Regions from separate parts of the Desulfobacter hydrogenophilus genome, predicted to be linked through region 4. Evidence: predicted binding sites of a transcription regulator. Region 4 holds the regulator's gene; each other region holds the start of a gene.

Region 1 (4,203 bases), 2.4 Mb from region 4:
TTTTATGAAAGGAAAATATCATGAGCAAAAAAGTATATATTGAAACGGAAGACTGTATTGGCTGTGAAAATTGTGTGGAGCTTTGTCCAGAAGTTTTCGGGTTTGACGCCCAGGAGAACGTGGCATTTGTTATTATGGAGGAAGGAGGTTCCGAAGAATGTATTGACGAAGCGATAGAAGACTGCCCGGTTCAATGTATCCTTTGGAAGGATGAATAATGCACGATGTTCTTATTGTACTTTTTCATTCGCATACTGCATCGTTTGGTGTTTATGGGATGTAGGCACCCTGCAGGTCGGGCGCATGCAATTGTTTGAAAAAACAAAATACAGGTTTCAAATTCCCCCGGGGTTGACCTTAAACCGATAATTGGGACCCTAAATTGCCTGTTTAGAAAATTGTTGAGGGGGGGGGGGGGGGGGGGGGGGGGAGTAAGGCAGGGTGATGATTTTTTGTTATTGAGGCCTGCTATGTTAAATCAAGCAGATCAAACCGAGGTGTTTGAGGCGAGGACTACTCGTCTGACAAGCTCAGTTTTTCAGGTGAATGAGCACAGTAGACAATCCTTATAAACCTTATTTTTCATTTATCAGGATGCAGTGCCTTTGCCTCGGCATTGAAATCGCCTGAAATCCCACCCGATTCAAAATATCCGGGATAGGCGATCCGGTAGGCCTCCATAAGCCTGACCCAGGGCAGATCCGCAAAATGCCCATGGTCTTCAACATATTCCATATGCCGCTGCCCTTTGGCGTCAAAGGGGTGAAACACACTGTCTTCCCGGCCATCAAATTCCAGGGGCAGGACATCAAAAGCCTGGCACATGCTCAAGTTGAATGTCGGTGTTGCCTTGACCCATTTTTCTTCCAAAAAGATATCAGTATATCCGTGCCATTTAAAAAGATCCGTACCCATTTTTGCCTTGAGCTTGGGCGTGGTTAAATGATTCTTTACATCGGCAAATCCCAGCCGGGCCGGTATGGACTGAGCCCTGAGACAGGCGGCCAAAAGCACAGCCTTTGACACGCAAAAGCCCTTGCTTTCGGTCAGAATTCGGCTTGCCTTAAAGCCCTCTTGGTGATTAGGAATCTCATAGGGGTCATACCGGATCTGATCCCTGACAGCGTAAAAAATGCTTACAGCCTTTTTCACCGGGTTATCTGATGGTCCTGCATGCCGGGATGAAAATGCAATGATTTTTTCATGATCCGAATCAATAAAAAACGTCGGTGCACCATACAAGAAGAGCTGGTCAATATCCATATCTTTTATCCTGAAAATTAAATTGTGAATATAAATCCCAATTCCGGGGTTGCGCCACATGTCTGCTATACTGGTTACCTGTCCTTAAATCAATAGCGATACCTGTATCGAGACACATTTGTGTGTCAAACTTTGAGACAAATGAATCCTGGCTGTGTTTTCAACCCCGCCGAACATTTTTTCTCAAACCATTTGAAACACGCATTGGTAAGTCGTTTGATACGATTCAATGCTGTTTCTCCCGACGCCCTGAAAAAACAGGCAGGCCTGTACTTCTGGAATGAATCTTGTTTAAAAAATTAAAATCGTAATACGTTTCAATGGCTGACATAATTGAATCACACTAAAATTAAAAATGGAGTAAAATCATTGACACAACAAATTGATATCGCCGGCAATTTTGAAAAATTTGATTCCATTGTCATCAACGAAGTACAGCTTCTCCTGGCTGAGAAACGAACATCCCTTGCTGTTATGAGAACCGGGATTGCAGTGCTGGCCCTGCCCTTGTCCGTGATCGGACTTTTGATTGCCACCTCCAAATATTACAATATTTTCAACGTGCTGCACCTGGTTATCCCCTTTGGTATTCTCAACCTTGGATTGATCGTTCTGGGCTGCTATCTAATCACCCGGGCTATTATAAAAATGCACAGCTATGACAAACACATCCATGAACTCAAGGTCAAATTCAGTGCTTTAGGGCAGTTCATATAACGGCCATGGCCGACCTGGTCTTTCACCGAGTTCAGACCACAACAAATTATGTAAGAAACTAATAGGTTAGTTCAATTCTTTTATATAAAAAGAGCTCACAATGATAGGGTAAAGGTCAACAGCCAGGCATAAACCGGCCTGGCATAATTTGTGCTATTTTAACGTAAGTTAAGAACCGCATAGGATAATTTCAAAGGCGGTCAACCGCAATAACATTAAAAAGAGAACAGCCATGAAACCATACGGCAGAAAGACAAAAAAAAAGGTGGGCGAAATTCTTGCCTTAGGCAGTCGCAGCCAGGCCCTGGTTAGGCTTGCTCAGATTCCGGATGCCCAACTCACCGGACATCTGTTCTCTTATTTTTACAACAAGGAGGAACTGATCAAGTTCCGCAGCGGGACCGCCATGGGGGAGCTTGCTGCAAGGATTGCGGATCATTCCATGGAAAAAGCCAGAATAATTTTGAGACGGATCATGTGGAACTTGAACGACGAATCCGGCGGCATCGGCTGGGGATCACCTGAGGCTATGGGAGAAATTTTAAGTAAAAGCCCGGCCCTGGCCCGGGAATTTAAAAGCATCCTTTTTTCCTATCTGGATCACAAAGGCAACCACATTGAACATGAAATGCTACAGCGCGGCGTTTTGTGGGGAATTGGTACATATCTTGGTACAGCACCCAAAGATCTGACCGATATCACCAGAGAACAGCTCCAAGAGCATCTTTCTTCTAAAGATCCGGTAAAGCGTGGATATGCCATCAGGGCATTGTCTAATGCTCATGTTTTCGAATCCATGGGTCTGCCCAATGTTATCCAGACAGACAAAACAAACATTGATATTTACACTGGGTGGAATTTTACGGCTACCCGTATATCGGATATGCTTCATGCCTGCACCCCGGAACAGATCCTGGCCGGAAATGAATAATTACCAATTTTATTTACCCTGGTGTAAAACGATTAAAGAGAATTTGCCATGCTGAAAAAAAAATGTGACATAAACATCGTACGCACCATTGAGCTGGCTCATAAAATGATAGAACTGGCACAGATCGGATATGAACACCATGAAGATCCGGGATGCGGTGTGCTTTATGGGATTTTGCTGGATACAGGATACAAACTTCTTGATCTTGCAGAAAAAGAGAAACAGGCTCATATGTTAAAAGGCTGGTGGGTTGAATCCATTGACAAAGGAATGATTTGATGAGCATACAAAAGACACCGGTAATTGATCTTGGCTGCTGCAACCAATGCGGGGTCTGTATTGACGTGGCCCCCCATGTCTTTAAAATTAATGACGCAGGTTATGTGGATATACTATCCCTTGACAGCTATGAGGATGATGAAGATATCCTTGAAGCTGTGAAAAATTGTCCCAAAGACTGTATTTCCTGGGAGTAATTCCCCAAAAAAAATTTTCATTTCAATCATAAGGACCGCAGATTAAATAACTTGAACGAAATAGCTTGCCTTTTGGCCCATCTACTTCGTTGCATCAAAGATCCAATAGGCCTGTATTCAACCTTTAATGCGCCTTGTAGATGAACCAAAGTTCGGCGTTATTTCTGCCCAACTTATTTAATCTGCGGTCCTAAGGGCTTTGGGAAAAAATAAAAGCTACACATTTTGCGACAAAGTTTTATTCGTATTTAAGGCACGCAAATGGAGGATTTATTTTTTCCCAAAGCCCTTGTTGTTTGAACATTCATTGAGTATCCACCATTTTTCTTTTTACAGATGCAAAAAAACATTGCGCCTGATACACAAATGTGCCATTTAAAAGACCGTTTCAAGAACAGCCTGGTCTCGATTACTAAAAGCGCGTTGCCTGGAAATCAAAAATGGAAAAATTTACACATTCTCTGCTGGATCTGCACAATCTCAATCTTGTGGTGGACAATCTTAAAGTCGGCGTCATGGCACATACAACAAAGCGTATCATCACTGTTTTTAACAAAGAAGCAGAAAAAATTACCGGATATAGTAAAAAAGAAGTCCTGGGCAAAGACTGCCACAAAGTCTTCCAGGCGCCGTTCTGCGGTTCCAAATGTTCCTTTTGCGAAGATTCCCCGAAACTTTCCGGCGGAACCAAGGAATACCCGGTTACCATGGTCACCAAAACAGGGGAGACCCGCCATCTGGAAATGACCGTTTACTGCATCCAGGACCATGAAGGGGAAATCCGGGGGGTTGTAGCCTCATTCCGGGATATGACCG
Region 2 (4,203 bases), 1.6 Mb from region 4:
ACCAACGGCAAGTCCCAGTGCTGCCATTAGACAAAGCGGAAAGCCGCGGTCACATATTTTATGATCCGGTTGGTTTTCCGGATAACCGGTTTTTATCTGCTTCACTGACTCGGTTTAATGCAGCTGGAGTTCTGGTATCCTTTGACATGTTCCTGATATTTTTAAGGCAGTTGCATCATAGTCTTGCAGACCTTGCCATGGCAGCAAGCAGCATATCCGTGGTCACAAACAGTTTCAGACTGTACAACGCAAAGGAGACGAACAATGAAAAAAGAAGATATGATGCATACAAGAGGGCTTGTTATTAAAAAAGAAAAGAACGGATTTGCACAGGTCGTCATGGATCGAAAAAGTGCCTGTTCAGGGTGTGATACGGGGAAGGTGGACAAGTGCCGCTCCTGTCTGACAGGAACGAAAATAAAAGCCAGGGTTCACAATTCCAAAGGTGCTGAGGAAGGGGACATTGTTACGGTCAGTATGAGCCGGGCAAAAATCATGAAAGGGGATGCCGCTTTTTATTTGATCCCAGTTATTTTCCTGATTGCAGGGGCCTTTATCGGTTCTTCTCTTGGGGATTTTTTGACGATCGACAACAGCATCTCAGCCATAATTGGTGGATTTGTCAGTCTTGTTTTCGGATTTTACATTGTCCGGAAAATATCCGAGCGCATGAATTCAGACCAGGGACTGGTCCCGGAAATTACGGAGATCGTCTCTTCAGGTTCCAGTAACATCCCGGTCAAATGAAATACAGATAGCTTATATTCTGGTAGTGGTAACTTTAATAATCAAGGGATGGTCATAAAAATTTGCTTTTTTCTTTAAATTCTTCGATATCAATTTCACCATTTGCCAAACGTTTTTTCAATAAATCCAACGCGGTCTGATGGGCATTGTCTGACTGGCTCAGCTTAATTATCCACCGGACAACAAGGATTAATATAACCAGAAGGATTACCCAGAAAAAAATCATCGACCAGCCCATATATCCGCCGCCCATCATGTGAGCGCCTGGATAGAAGGCCTGGGTGTTACCCCATCCGGCAATGGAACTTCCTGTAAAAACAAATAGTATGGCTAATACCCATATGCCAAGGGAAATTATATTTTTCATCATCTTCACCTGCTTTCATTTTAATATTGAAGATCTCCTCAGGCGACTTAACCAAAGACTAAATGCCGGGGTAAGGTCAAACGTATACCCCGACATTGTGATCAATGTTTAGAAACAGCCACCGTATCCGTGTCCACCCATGCCCATGCCGTAATTAAAACCAGGGGCTTTGTCAGAAAAAAGCTTCTGCATTTCTCTTTTATGGTCAAAACGTTTTTTTTCAATCTTTGAAGACAGATCAAACAGTTCTTTTTCTAACGTGTCTATTTTAGTCTGGTCTTTCTCAGGCTTTGAATATTCCTTATTCAATTCGACGCGTTTCTGGTAATATTCACTTCTAACCTCCTGAGTTTCTGAGAAAAATTTATTCATCTGGTCGTGCATCATCTGCTGATCTTCCACGGACAGATCATTCCACATGTGGCCGCCCATATGGTAGCCATCCATCATGCCGTAACCACCCCTGTGATAGCCGCCCCCCATGTTATAGCCACTGCCATGGGCAAATGCATAGGCTGCAAAAGCGGTAAGAAGAAGGATGGTTCCGAGAATAAAAACTTTTTTGATTGAATGATTAGTCATGTCTATAAACTCCTTTATATTTGGGTTGCTAAAATCAATGCCAACGCATTTGTAATTGTATAATTCAACAACTATGCCAAAACTGTATCGTGCTGATATTACATGCAATGTCCATGTTTTTGAAATCTTAATTAAAATTGACTGGTTAATTTTTAGGCAGAAGGCGGATAATTATTAGGCACCATATCATGGATATGATGCTGGATTACTTGATTGATATATAAGCTACAATTAAAGATCGCACCATCGAAGTCTATTGAGAACCTACAAAGAACACATGGGAAATGCCGACCTTGACATATACCCTACCAGGGCATAGTATATAGTATGACATATCAATTATAAAGGAGGCACATGAACCCCGGATATAAAGACCAGATACCCAGTTTAAATCGTATTGAAGGACAGATTAAAGGTATCAAAAAAATGGTAGAGGACGGCCGGTACTGTGTTGACATTTTAACTCAGCTCAAAGCAGTTAAAGCGGCTGTTCACAAAGTCGAGCAGGAGATACTAAAATCACATATGCAGCATTGCTTAATGCATGTAGTGCAGTCAAAAAATGAAAACGATATTTTAGAAAAGATTGAAGAATTAATGCAGCTCTTAAGCAAGCGAATATAAAAAGGGGGGTCATTATGAGTATTAAGACCCAACTATTAGATATCAATGGCATGACATGCGGCGCATGCGTTCGTCATGTCGAAAATGCCGCAAAAGAGGTGCCGGGCGTTAAAGACGCTTCGGTAAATTTTGCGACAGAAAAGTTGAAAGTTTCATACCAACCTGAAAAATTTAAAATAGAGGATCTAACAGCAGCAATAAAGAAAGCAGGATACGAAGGATATCCTGAGAAGACGGAAAATTCAAAGACGTTTGGCGTCAAAGGGATGACCTGCGCAGCATGTGTAAAGAGAGTAGAAGATGCAATTGCCGATGTGAAAGGGATAAAATCGGCAACAGTTAATTTGGCAACCGAGAAAGTCCGTATAACTTTTTCAGATAATGAACTGGATCTTTCTGATATTTTCCATGTGGTTGAAACAGCAGGCTACCAACTTGTGGAAGCCGGTGAAGAAGAGTCTGAAAATAAGAAAAACATAGAACTTAAACGGCAATTTACCAGCCTTGTTGTTTCCATAGGTTTTGCGATTCCATTGCTTCTTATTGCCATGCTTGAGATGGTCGGCATTCCCCTTCCGGACTTTATCAGTCCGATGCACAGCCCGAAAACGTTTGCTGTGAGTCAACTATTCCTCACGATTCCCATAATTTTCTGCGGTCTCCATTTTTATGTTAAAGGGTTTCCTGCCCTTTTCAGGGGGCATCCAAATATGGACTCTCTCATCGCCATAGGTACAACCTCAGCTATCGTTTACAGTGCGTTTAATACCGTCCTGATACTGACAGGCAGGACGGATCTTGTGATGCACCTGTATTATGAAACTGCCGGGGTGATCATCGCATTAATAAAGGTTGGAAAATATATGGAGGCTGTCAGCAAAGGCAAAACATCAGGCGCAATAAAAAAACTGATGGGATTACAGCCTAAAACAGCTATCCTTGTGAAAGAGGGTAAGGAATCCATTGTCCCGATTGAGCAAGTTGTTCCAGGTGATGTGCTCTTGGCAAAGCCTGGAGAAAAAATTGCTGTGGACGGTACTGTTCTTGAAGGACGCACATCGGTCGATGAATCCATGTTGACAGGGGAAAGTATCCCGGTTGACAAAACAGCCGGCGATACGGTTATAGGTGCCAGCATGAATCAGACCGGAACGATTCGTTACCGCGCAGACCGAGTCGGCAAAGAAACAGCGCTTGCCCAGATCATTCAGTTGGTTGAGGAGGCCCAGGGGAGTAAGGCGCCTATTGCAAGAATGGCTGATATCATTGCCGGCTATTTTGTTCCGGTGGTTATTGGTATCGCCCTGGTTTCAAGTGGTGCCTGGTTTATCGGCGGTGCAGAAATAAGCTTTGCGCTGAAAATTTTTATTGCAGTACTTGTGATTGCCTGCCCTTGCGCCCTGGGACTTGCAACGCCGACGGCAATTATGGTCGGTACAGGACGGGGGGCTTCTCTGGGTATTTTGATCAAGGGTGGTCAACCTTTGGAAATCGCCAGCCGGGTTAAAACCATTGTGTTTGATAAAACCGGCACCATCACAGAGGGTGAACCAAAGGTGACCGATGTTATCGCATTTAACGGTTTTGAAAAAAATGAAGTTTTACAGTTTTCAGCATCAGCAGAAAAAGGATCTGAACATTCTTTAGGTGCCGCCATTGTAAAAGAATATGAAAAGCTGGATACGCCCTTCCATCAGCTGAACGATTTTACTGCAGTGGCAGGCCGGGGCATTCGGGCAAACGTAAATGATAGAAACCTGATGCTTGGCAATATTGAATTCATGACTGAAAATAATATCTCTGCAAACGATATTCCAGAAGCCGACATCTTATCTAAGGAAGGTAAAACAGTCATGTATTTGGCATTGGATGGGAAATTAGCC
Region 3 (4,203 bases), 280 kb from region 4:
ATCGTTTCAAATCGTCAAAAAAAGAATGGAATGAGTTGGGTTAAAAAGGGCTCACTCAACTTGGCAATAATAACGTCCTTGAAAATTAACGATAAATTCAAAAAATGGTTCCAAGACAAGGAAGTCGATTTTAAATTAGCTGCATGATATTTCAACCCACTTGCGTCCGCACAGGTCGCAAGGTTTCAGGAGAAAACCGATCCTGAATCTCAAGGCTTAGTCGGGAATCGACTGTAAGGTGAAGAGAAGAAGACATTTTACTCGGTGTGCATGGGACACCTTTCTCCGGTAAATAAAATTCTGCCATCTTTTAATCGGCCTCCTCAATTCGTTGAAAGATGGACCTAATATCTCATGGATTTTGCCTTAGAAAAAGATGGGGTTCATAGAGCGCTTACACTGTTAAAGAATGCTGCTAAACTGAGACATAACCCTTCCCTCTGGCTGCCCTGGAACTATAAAACCGCTTCAATAAATTGACAAATAGGAAAGGAGCGGTGAAATTTTATCCCCATCCTTTGACAAATTTTGTCTGCTAAAAAAGCTATACGCATGCTTGCCGAAGGGACACGGGTAATCGAGGGCGCTTGCCGGCATCTTGTAAAAGATCGTATGGGGATCACTGGTGCCAAATAGGGTCTTCAAGGCACTGAAGCCGTATTGCGCCTGCGAGCCTTACGGGCGAGCAAGGATTTTGATAAATACTGGCTGTTCCATGAGGAGTATGAATTCAAGCGAAATCATCAGGATCATTATGCGGATGGTGTCTTTCCTGCCACTACAAACTCAAGGCCAACGCAAAGAAAGCCAAAGCTGCGGGTTATTAAATAAACTCAGCGGAAAAATGAGACAAAGAAGAACAACCCAAAGTGCCGGTAACTTAAAAATACAAAAGAGCCACACCCAATTAAAATAACAACAGGTAGATGTTGAACAATCAACACCTACCTGTTTTAAAAATCAACTAAATTGTTTATTCAATTGAAATCCACTATCTGTTTTTTCGAGCAACACCTGCTATACCCAGCAGACCAAAACCCAACAACATTATAGTCGTTGGTTCTGGAACAGCTGAAATACTGAAACTGGCATCATGCCTGGCATCAATCGTATAAAGCACGTCGTCTGTTGTCCCTGGATTTTGATCGAATGCTTCGTTATCGGTATCTCCTGCAGTGTATCCAAGCAACCATCCAATATCCACATATTTTTCTTTGAGATCGTCACCGGTTATAGCTTCATACCAAAAATCATTTTTCAGAAATGTAAACTCACCATGCAAACTATAGTCACCACCCGTGAATGTAAGAGTACCTGCTTCAAAGTTAGAATGCCCTACGCCACTACTGATTTCAACTGTAGCAACCAATTCACCGTCACCGAAATTTGCATCATCGCTTGTGCCAAGTCCACTTCCATGCGTTGCTGTCGTATAGCCATCATCTAAGTAAAAGTTAATCGTTCCTTCCGTGTACTTAGTAGTAATGCTATCGGTTGTGATTCCTTCATTGATCTCCACAACTTCACCTACAAAATCCTCCCAGGTAAAAGTGAATTGATATGTGAAGTTCAACCCCTCAGTATCTAATGGAGCTTCAACGGGAAGTAAGGTCGTTATATAAGCGTTACCCTCATCGTTAAACTTATCTCCTACTGTTAAAGTGCCATCTTCATTTGTATCGTATTGTGTAGATGTTGTATTCGCAAGATACTGCAGTTCATTAAAATCGTACGTTAAGCTATCACCATCCGTATCGCCAATCCAGTCCGTCCCTATATCTAGATAACTATTAAGTGCGAAAGCTGTATTTGCTAAAAAGCAACTAAATATAACCACCAATAAAACCGACAAAAAATTCTTCTTCATTTATTCACCTCAATCATCTAAGTTGTTTTTGACAAAAATTTAATTTTGGGTTAATTGTTTTTTTAATCAATACTCACTAAAAATTCTATCACCTCCTTCTTTAATCTCTAATTGTACCAAGTAACTTCCTGATATCTGACATATTTGGACTGCAATTAAGGTGCCAAGGATTAAGTATTTTTTAATTAGCATAATTAAAGAGACATGATACTTAATTGCTGGCGGTTCTACATAAGGTGGATTGCAAGTTAGGAAAGAGCGTTCTAAGATTATTTCTATTTCCTGATTCGATATAGGTTAACTTTATAAATTGAGAGAGTGTTTTAATCTCAAAACTATTTTTAGCTGAATAGGTCAAAAAGGTTATGCTTTTGTATAAAATTTTCTATAAAAATAGAATTTTTTTACCATAATAAGACTTGGTTTGAAAAATGCAGCGGACATCTTAGTAAAAATCATACCCCTGAGGGCCAGTGATCATAATCAATATCCACCTCACGATTGCCACTTCTTTAAAAACGACATTACATTCCGGGTCAAATGTGGGACATTACGCACCGATGTCATAAACGGGAATATCTACTCAAGTTCGCTAGAGACCGACGACGGTGACTGCTGTGGCTTTTTGAAGTCAGGAAGCGGTACGGCCTGGTAATACTCAATTATACAATCACGTCAAACCACATTCATCTGCTTGTAGCACATGATGCGGACCGAAAGACAATACCCGACTCCATGAAACTGGCCGCTGGTAGAACCGGACAGGAAATCAATATCCGTCATGCCGTATATTTCTTCCTGCTGCTTTCTGATGGCGGACAGTGCTCTATCAATCTCCAAAGCAGACAGATTATTAATCTGCACTGCTGATTTACCGGTAAACGAAGAAATAATTCTGCGCCGGTCCGTCTCGCCGAATAATCCTTTTAAACTCGTCAGGAAAGAGGAGGAAGCTCATCATGTGGCGAAACTGCGGGGAATCACACTCCGGAATCTGCTCCAGTCATTTTGCCAGCACCCATCCGTCGTCTAAGAGTTGTTCCCGTTCCGATCCGGCAAGTTGTTTTATGGCCGTGAGGACCCTGATAACAAAAGCAAATTCTTTCCATCTATTGGTGCTGTAAGTGGTTCCGGCGCTACCCACACCCGCGCACGGTATCCTGTAACCATGGAGAATCTTCAAGAAAGGGTTCTTCAGACTATGCTTAGATCGCTCCAATACCCTCTCCCTTTTTTTGGATTCGCTGATATTACTGGAAGACAAAAGTACTACTCTGAAGGTCTCTGTACCAGCTTTTTTTTTGTGTATAAAAGCATCAGGGCCGGCAGAATAATAAGATCACACACCATAGCTGATATCATAATCACAGCACTTAAAAAACCAAACTGAATAGTGGGAACAAAACTTGAGAATACCATCACCCCAAAACCGCAACAGAGTATAAATGAAGTCAGCATAATGGGTTCGCCTTTGAGCCTCACTGCATTCATGGCTGCTTCACCCATGTTCATGTCCTGATTCCGGGCAGACTGATATACAGACAAAAAATGTATGGTGTCATCTACGGCAATGCCGATGGCGACGGCAGATATGATGGCAGTCGCCGTGTTCAATGGAATCCCCATAAGCCCCATAAGCCCCAAATTGAACAGAATCGGCAATAAATTGGGGATCAAAGAAAGAAGCCCAAGCTTAAATGATTTAAACACAATAAAAAGAATGCCGAAAATAATGATAAAGGCCAGCAGCAGGCTGTTTACCTGGCTGTCAACAATATTTTTTACCAGTTTGTTAACCAGAAATGTCTTCCCTGTCATTCTGATCTCAAGATCCTGATCGTCTATCTTATTTTCGATGAAATTCTGGATCCCGCTGATATACGCTTCAAGTTTTTTGGAACTGTGCTCGGAAATCCTGGCTGAAATCCGGGTCCATGAATAGGAGTCGTTTAAAAAATTATAAATCTCATCGCCTCCGTAAATCAGCATATATTGGGCAATCATTTCTCCGGATTCAGGAATGGTATAAAATTGAGGATCTTCAGCATGAAAGGATTTATTCATCTGCTTGATAAAGGTGTTGACTGATGTGGTGGTTCCCACAATGGGCAAACTCGCCAAATAGGTTTCAACACGGTCTATTATCCTAAGGGTTTCAGGCGTTATAAGGCTTTCACCATTTTTATGTTTAATGGAAATTTCTATTGTATTGACACCGTTCAGCCGGGTATCGATAAAATTAAAATCCCGGTAAACCGTGCTGCTTTTTTTAAAATATTCGATTAGATTTGTTTCAACTTCCACCTTAGAGACGCCTATAACAGATCCTGCAACCA
Region 4 (4,203 bases):
TTTTTCAGACTTGATGCTGTCCAAAAGGTTCTTTTCATCTCCCAGAGGGTGGTGCCTTCGGGTTTGACTAAACCGTTTGACCAAGGTTTGGGTATCCGCTTCAAGGAATATGATGACCGGAGAAAACCCCATTTCTTCTAAAGCAGAGACGCCTGAAACAAACGTATTTGTAAAGGTTTTTGACCGCATATCCATCACAAAGGCTGCACCCTTAACCTTGGCGCTTTCTCCTAACGGAAGTTCAAGCACCTTTGGCACAAGTTCCATGGGCATGTTGTCAATGCAGTAAAAGGATGCATCTTCAAATGCCTGGGCGACAGTTGTCTTCCCGGAACCTGAGATGCCGGTGATGATATAAACCTTGAGGTTTTCCATTGTCAAAATTCTTCGTCATTCTCCAGAATGATTTGATGAATCTGTTCGGTTGAACCTGCCGATAACAGTCGTTCTTTAAACTGAGCCATTTTCAGCAGCTTTGAAATCTGGGCAAGAACTTTCAAATGCCCCCCTGTGGAATGTTCGGGTGTTAAAAGCAGAAAGAAAAGATGGACCGGTCGGTTATCCAAAGAATCAAATTCGATTCCTTTGATGCTGCGCCCAAATCCCACAGCAATAGATTTCACCGTCTCCAGTTTGCCGTGGGGTATCGCGATTCCACCGCCGATGCCTGTGGAACCTAAATGTTCCCGTTCCAGCAGGACTGCTGTAACATCTTCGATTTCGGCCCCTGCCACGGGTGAAACAGCCCGGGACAGTTCTTCTATAGCCTCCGATTTGTTTTTGGCTTTCAGGTCTGCGATAATAGCGTCCAGCTTTAGAATGTCACTGATTTTCATTGGTTCCGACCATCCTATCCTTGGGGAGCGATTAGTCCCAATTTTCCGTTATTATGTTTATAAATCACATTGACTTGTTCTGTGCGGGCATTCGTAAATACATAAAAAGATTTTTTGCCCGATTCCAGTTCAATCACCGCGTCTTCAATGTCCATGGGTTTTGTTTCAAGAGGCTCTTCAATAATATCGACCACGTCTTTGGGTAGTGGTTCATCTATGCTGAACTCCCGGGTATCGGTCAGGCTTGTCTTATTGCCTGACATGTGTTTTTTTTCTTTTTCCTTGTGTTTTGTGATTTGGCCTTTGATTTTATCCGCTAAAATATCAATGGTGGCATACATGCTTTCGGACGCTTCCTTTGCATGGATGTTAAGCGTCCCGCTGGTTAAGGTGAGTTCGGCAATATGTCTTATTTTTTCAACGCTTAAGACTACATTGGCCTCGGCCGGACCATCCAGCATCTTGTCAAACCGTTTAAGTTTTTTGTGTACATAGGATTTCAGGGAATCAGATGCTTCTATTTTCTTGAACGTGATGGTAACCTGCATAGATTAGCTCTCCCTATAGTTGTTTTCGTTTATTGGACGGCAGAATATTGAGCACCTTTCTGTATTTTGCCACGGTTCGCCGGGCAATCTGAATGTCTGACTCCTGCAGAATTGCGGCGATTTTATCATCACTTAAAGGTGCGTTGGGATCTTCATTGTCAATGAGTTGTACTATTCTCTCCTTGACACTGGCCGATGCCATGGAAGGCCCATCACCGCGCCCTATGGAACTATTGAAAAAATATTTCAACTCAAACAGTCCCTGGGGGGTGTACGCATATTTGTTAGTGGTCACCCGGCTGATCGTAGACTCATGCATTTCAATATCTTCGGCAATATCTTTTAAAATTAAAGGCCGAAGATAGGCAATGCCCTTCTCAAAAAATTCTCTTTGAAATTTTATGATGCTTTCCATGACCAGATAGATGGTTTTCTGGCGTTGATGAATGGATTTTATCAGCCAGGAGGCGGACTGCATCTTTTCATTAAGATAGGTCTTGGTTTCCTTGGGGATTTTTTTGCCGGTGGCCACAGCGTCCCTGTAGAATCTTGAAATTCTTAATTTGGGAAGGCCGTCATCGTTCATAACAATTTTGAAGTCATCACCGATTTTGTAAACGTAAATGTCAGGGGTGATGTAGGCGGGTTCATCTGTAGTAAATTTCCTGCCGGGTTTGGGTTCAAGAAATTGAATAATTTTCACTGCGGCCCGTACATCATCAACGGAAATTTTAAGGGCCTTGGCAATTTTTTTGCTGTTCCTGTTTTCCAGATTTTTTAGATGATCCGTAATGATCCGGGTGATGATCTCGTTTTCAATGCCAAGTTGCCGGACTTGAATCAAAAGCGTCTCGCACAGGTTTCTGGCACACACCCCGGGGGGGTCAAAGGTCTGGAGCACAGCCAGCACCTTTTCAACGGTTTGGATGTCGGCCTTGGCGGCCTGGGCCACTTCCTCCACGTCGGCGCATAAATATCCGTCCCGGTTCAGATTGCCAATGATGACGTGACCAAGGCGTTCCTCTGTGTCCGGCAGATCCGAAAGCATCAACTGCCACTTCAAATGCGCCTCAAGGGTTTGTTTCTCAGAGGTGAAAGCCTCGTAATTGGGGGCTTCGCTGTTTTCAGACTCCGTGTATATTCTACCGGTGGAGTTATATTCATTAATATAGTTTTCCCAATCCGTATCCGAGCGCACCCGCTCTTCAATCGTAACTTCCTTGACAGGGGCTTCGGTTTCGGTTTCCCGGGTTTCGGTTTCCTGGGCAGTGATGGCTTTGTCAGAGGTTTCATCAATGGAGACTTCGTCAAGCGCCGGATTTTGCTCCATTTCCTGCTGGATCATTTCGGCAAGTTCAAGCCGGGATAGCTGAAGCAGTTTGATGGCTTGCTGGAGCTGGGGTGTCATGACCAGCTGTTGAGTCAATGCAAGGCTTTGTTGTAATCCAAGTTCCATGATTAAAGTCTAAAGTTGTCTCCCAGGTAAATTCGTTTGGCTATTTTGCTTGAAATAATTTTTTCCGGCGGACCTGATTCCATAACCACGCCCTGGCTCATGATGTAAGCTGTGTCGCATACGCCTAATGTTTCCCTGACATTATGGTCGGAAATTAATATTCCGATGCCTTTGTTCGTAAGCTGGGATATAATCTGCTGGATGTCAATGACAGCCAAAGGATCAATACCGGCAAAGGGTTCATCCAGCAGGATGAACAAGGGATCTGTTGCAAGCACCCTTGAAATTTCCAGACGGCGTCTCTCTCCACCGGATAAGGAGGCAGCCTTTTGACCGGCTAAGGCCAGTATCCCCAGTTCTTCCATCAGGTTTTCGGCTTTTTGGTTGATATTCGTAACTTTTTTATCAATAACCTCCAGAATGGCCGTTATATTTTCCTTGACGGTCAGTTTTTTGAATATAGACATCTCTTGGGGTAGGTAACCAATGCCCTTTCTTGCCCTCACATACATGGGGTCTCGGGTAATATCCTCCCCGTCAAGATGAACAGTTCCTTTTTCCGGCCGGATCATGCCAACGGTCATATAGAAGGTGGTGGTCTTGCCGGCACCGTTAGGGCCCAAAAGCCCGGTCACCCGGCCCTGGTCCACACTCAAGCTGACCTGATCCACTACGGTTTTACCGCCATAGGTCTTCACAAGATTTTCCAGTACCAATCGACTCATCTATAAAGACCCGTCTTGGTCTTCGGCATCAAAAAAGGCTTCAACCTTGGTTTTTTCTGTACTTTCCACAACCACCCGGTTCTGGACCTTAAACAGGGTGATCTTTTTGCCGGTGATCCAGCTTTTTCCCGTAAGCAGACGGGCTTGTTCCCCGGTGAGTACCAGTATCTCATCTGCAGTGTCATAATCCGCCTGATCTGAGAATGCTTTGCGTTCCCCTTCGGTATATTCCACATTGCCCGTGGCAAGAATTCGTTTAACGTTTGACTGGCCTTCCTTTTTAGTCTTTGAGGTATGGAAAAACACCTTGACCGAATCTGCTAAAAGCACACTGTCTGCCCGAACTGCTTTCACTTTTCCCATGAATTCCACCATGGACTGGTCTTTGCTGGCGATCATTTTATCCGAAGTGATTTTCAGGTCAGCCGGCGGCTGCTGTTTATCAGCGGTTTTGTTTTCCTGGGCTGCCAAGGATACTTGTGTGAAAAGAGACAACAGTATCAGCAATAAACCCAAAGAGATATTATAATATGTTGGAATTCTGACTATTTTCACTAAAATTTCCTTCTACGTGTCCTTTTAAGATGATCAGATTCTGTTCTAGCAGGATTTCCATGCTGTCAGCTTCTATTACGGAA

Evidence for each region. The regulator sigma-54, encoded in region 4, starts transcription at its own class of promoters, with help from an activator protein. The targets are predictions, from matches to a motif close to TNTGGCACANTTTCTGCTNT.
Region 1: the regulator sigma-54 is predicted to act here: its motif matches at 2,118-2,137, upstream of EYB58_RS00635 (DVU0298 family protein).
Region 2: the regulator sigma-54 is predicted to act here: its motif matches at 1,758-1,777, upstream of EYB58_RS18345 (periplasmic heavy metal sensor).
Region 3: the regulator sigma-54 is predicted to act here: its motif matches at 2,016-2,035, upstream of EYB58_RS12665 (PEP-CTERM sorting domain-containing protein).

The regions. Positions count from the first base shown of each region.
Region 1 is NZ_CP036313.1:129,773-133,975, forward strand. It holds gene EYB58_RS00620 (ferredoxin) at 21-218, shown strand; gene EYB58_RS00625 (transglutaminase-like domain-containing protein) at 583-1,263, opposite strand; gene EYB58_RS00630 (hypothetical protein) at 1,633-1,980, shown strand; gene EYB58_RS00635 (DVU0298 family protein) at 2,213-2,911, shown strand; gene EYB58_RS00640 (hypothetical protein) at 2,960-3,190, shown strand; gene EYB58_RS00645 (ferredoxin) at 3,190-3,387, shown strand; gene EYB58_RS00650 (sigma-54 interaction domain-containing protein) at 3,828-4,203, shown strand, end outside.
Region 2 is NZ_CP036313.1:4,122,690-4,126,892, forward strand. It holds gene EYB58_RS18325 (YHS domain-containing protein) at 1-30, shown strand, start outside; gene EYB58_RS18335 (SoxR reducing system RseC family protein) at 265-747, shown strand; gene EYB58_RS18340 (SHOCT domain-containing protein) at 800-1,117, opposite strand; gene EYB58_RS18345 (periplasmic heavy metal sensor) at 1,223-1,696, opposite strand; gene EYB58_RS18350 (metal-sensitive transcriptional regulator) at 2,051-2,320, shown strand; gene EYB58_RS18355 (heavy metal translocating P-type ATPase) at 2,335-4,203, shown strand, end outside.
Region 3 is NZ_CP036313.1:2,840,426-2,844,628, reverse strand. It holds gene EYB58_RS23970 (hypothetical protein) at 1-147, shown strand, start outside; partial or broken gene EYB58_RS23965 (hypothetical protein) at 568-831, shown strand; gene EYB58_RS12665 (PEP-CTERM sorting domain-containing protein) at 992-1,867, opposite strand; gene EYB58_RS23215 (hypothetical protein) at 2,543-2,731, opposite strand; gene EYB58_RS12655 (hypothetical protein) at 2,871-3,086, opposite strand; gene EYB58_RS12650 (efflux RND transporter permease subunit) at 3,137-4,203, opposite strand, start outside.
Region 4 is NZ_CP036313.1:2,563,852-2,568,054, forward strand. It holds gene rapZ (RNase adapter RapZ) at 1-375, opposite strand, end outside; gene EYB58_RS11345 (PTS sugar transporter subunit IIA) at 378-836, opposite strand; gene hpf (ribosome hibernation-promoting factor, HPF/YfiA family) at 851-1,384, opposite strand; gene rpoN (RNA polymerase factor sigma-54) at 1,398-2,840, opposite strand; gene lptB (LPS export ABC transporter ATP-binding protein) at 2,843-3,565, opposite strand; gene EYB58_RS11365 (LptA/OstA family protein) at 3,566-4,120, opposite strand; gene lptC (LPS export ABC transporter periplasmic protein LptC) at 4,089-4,203, opposite strand, start outside.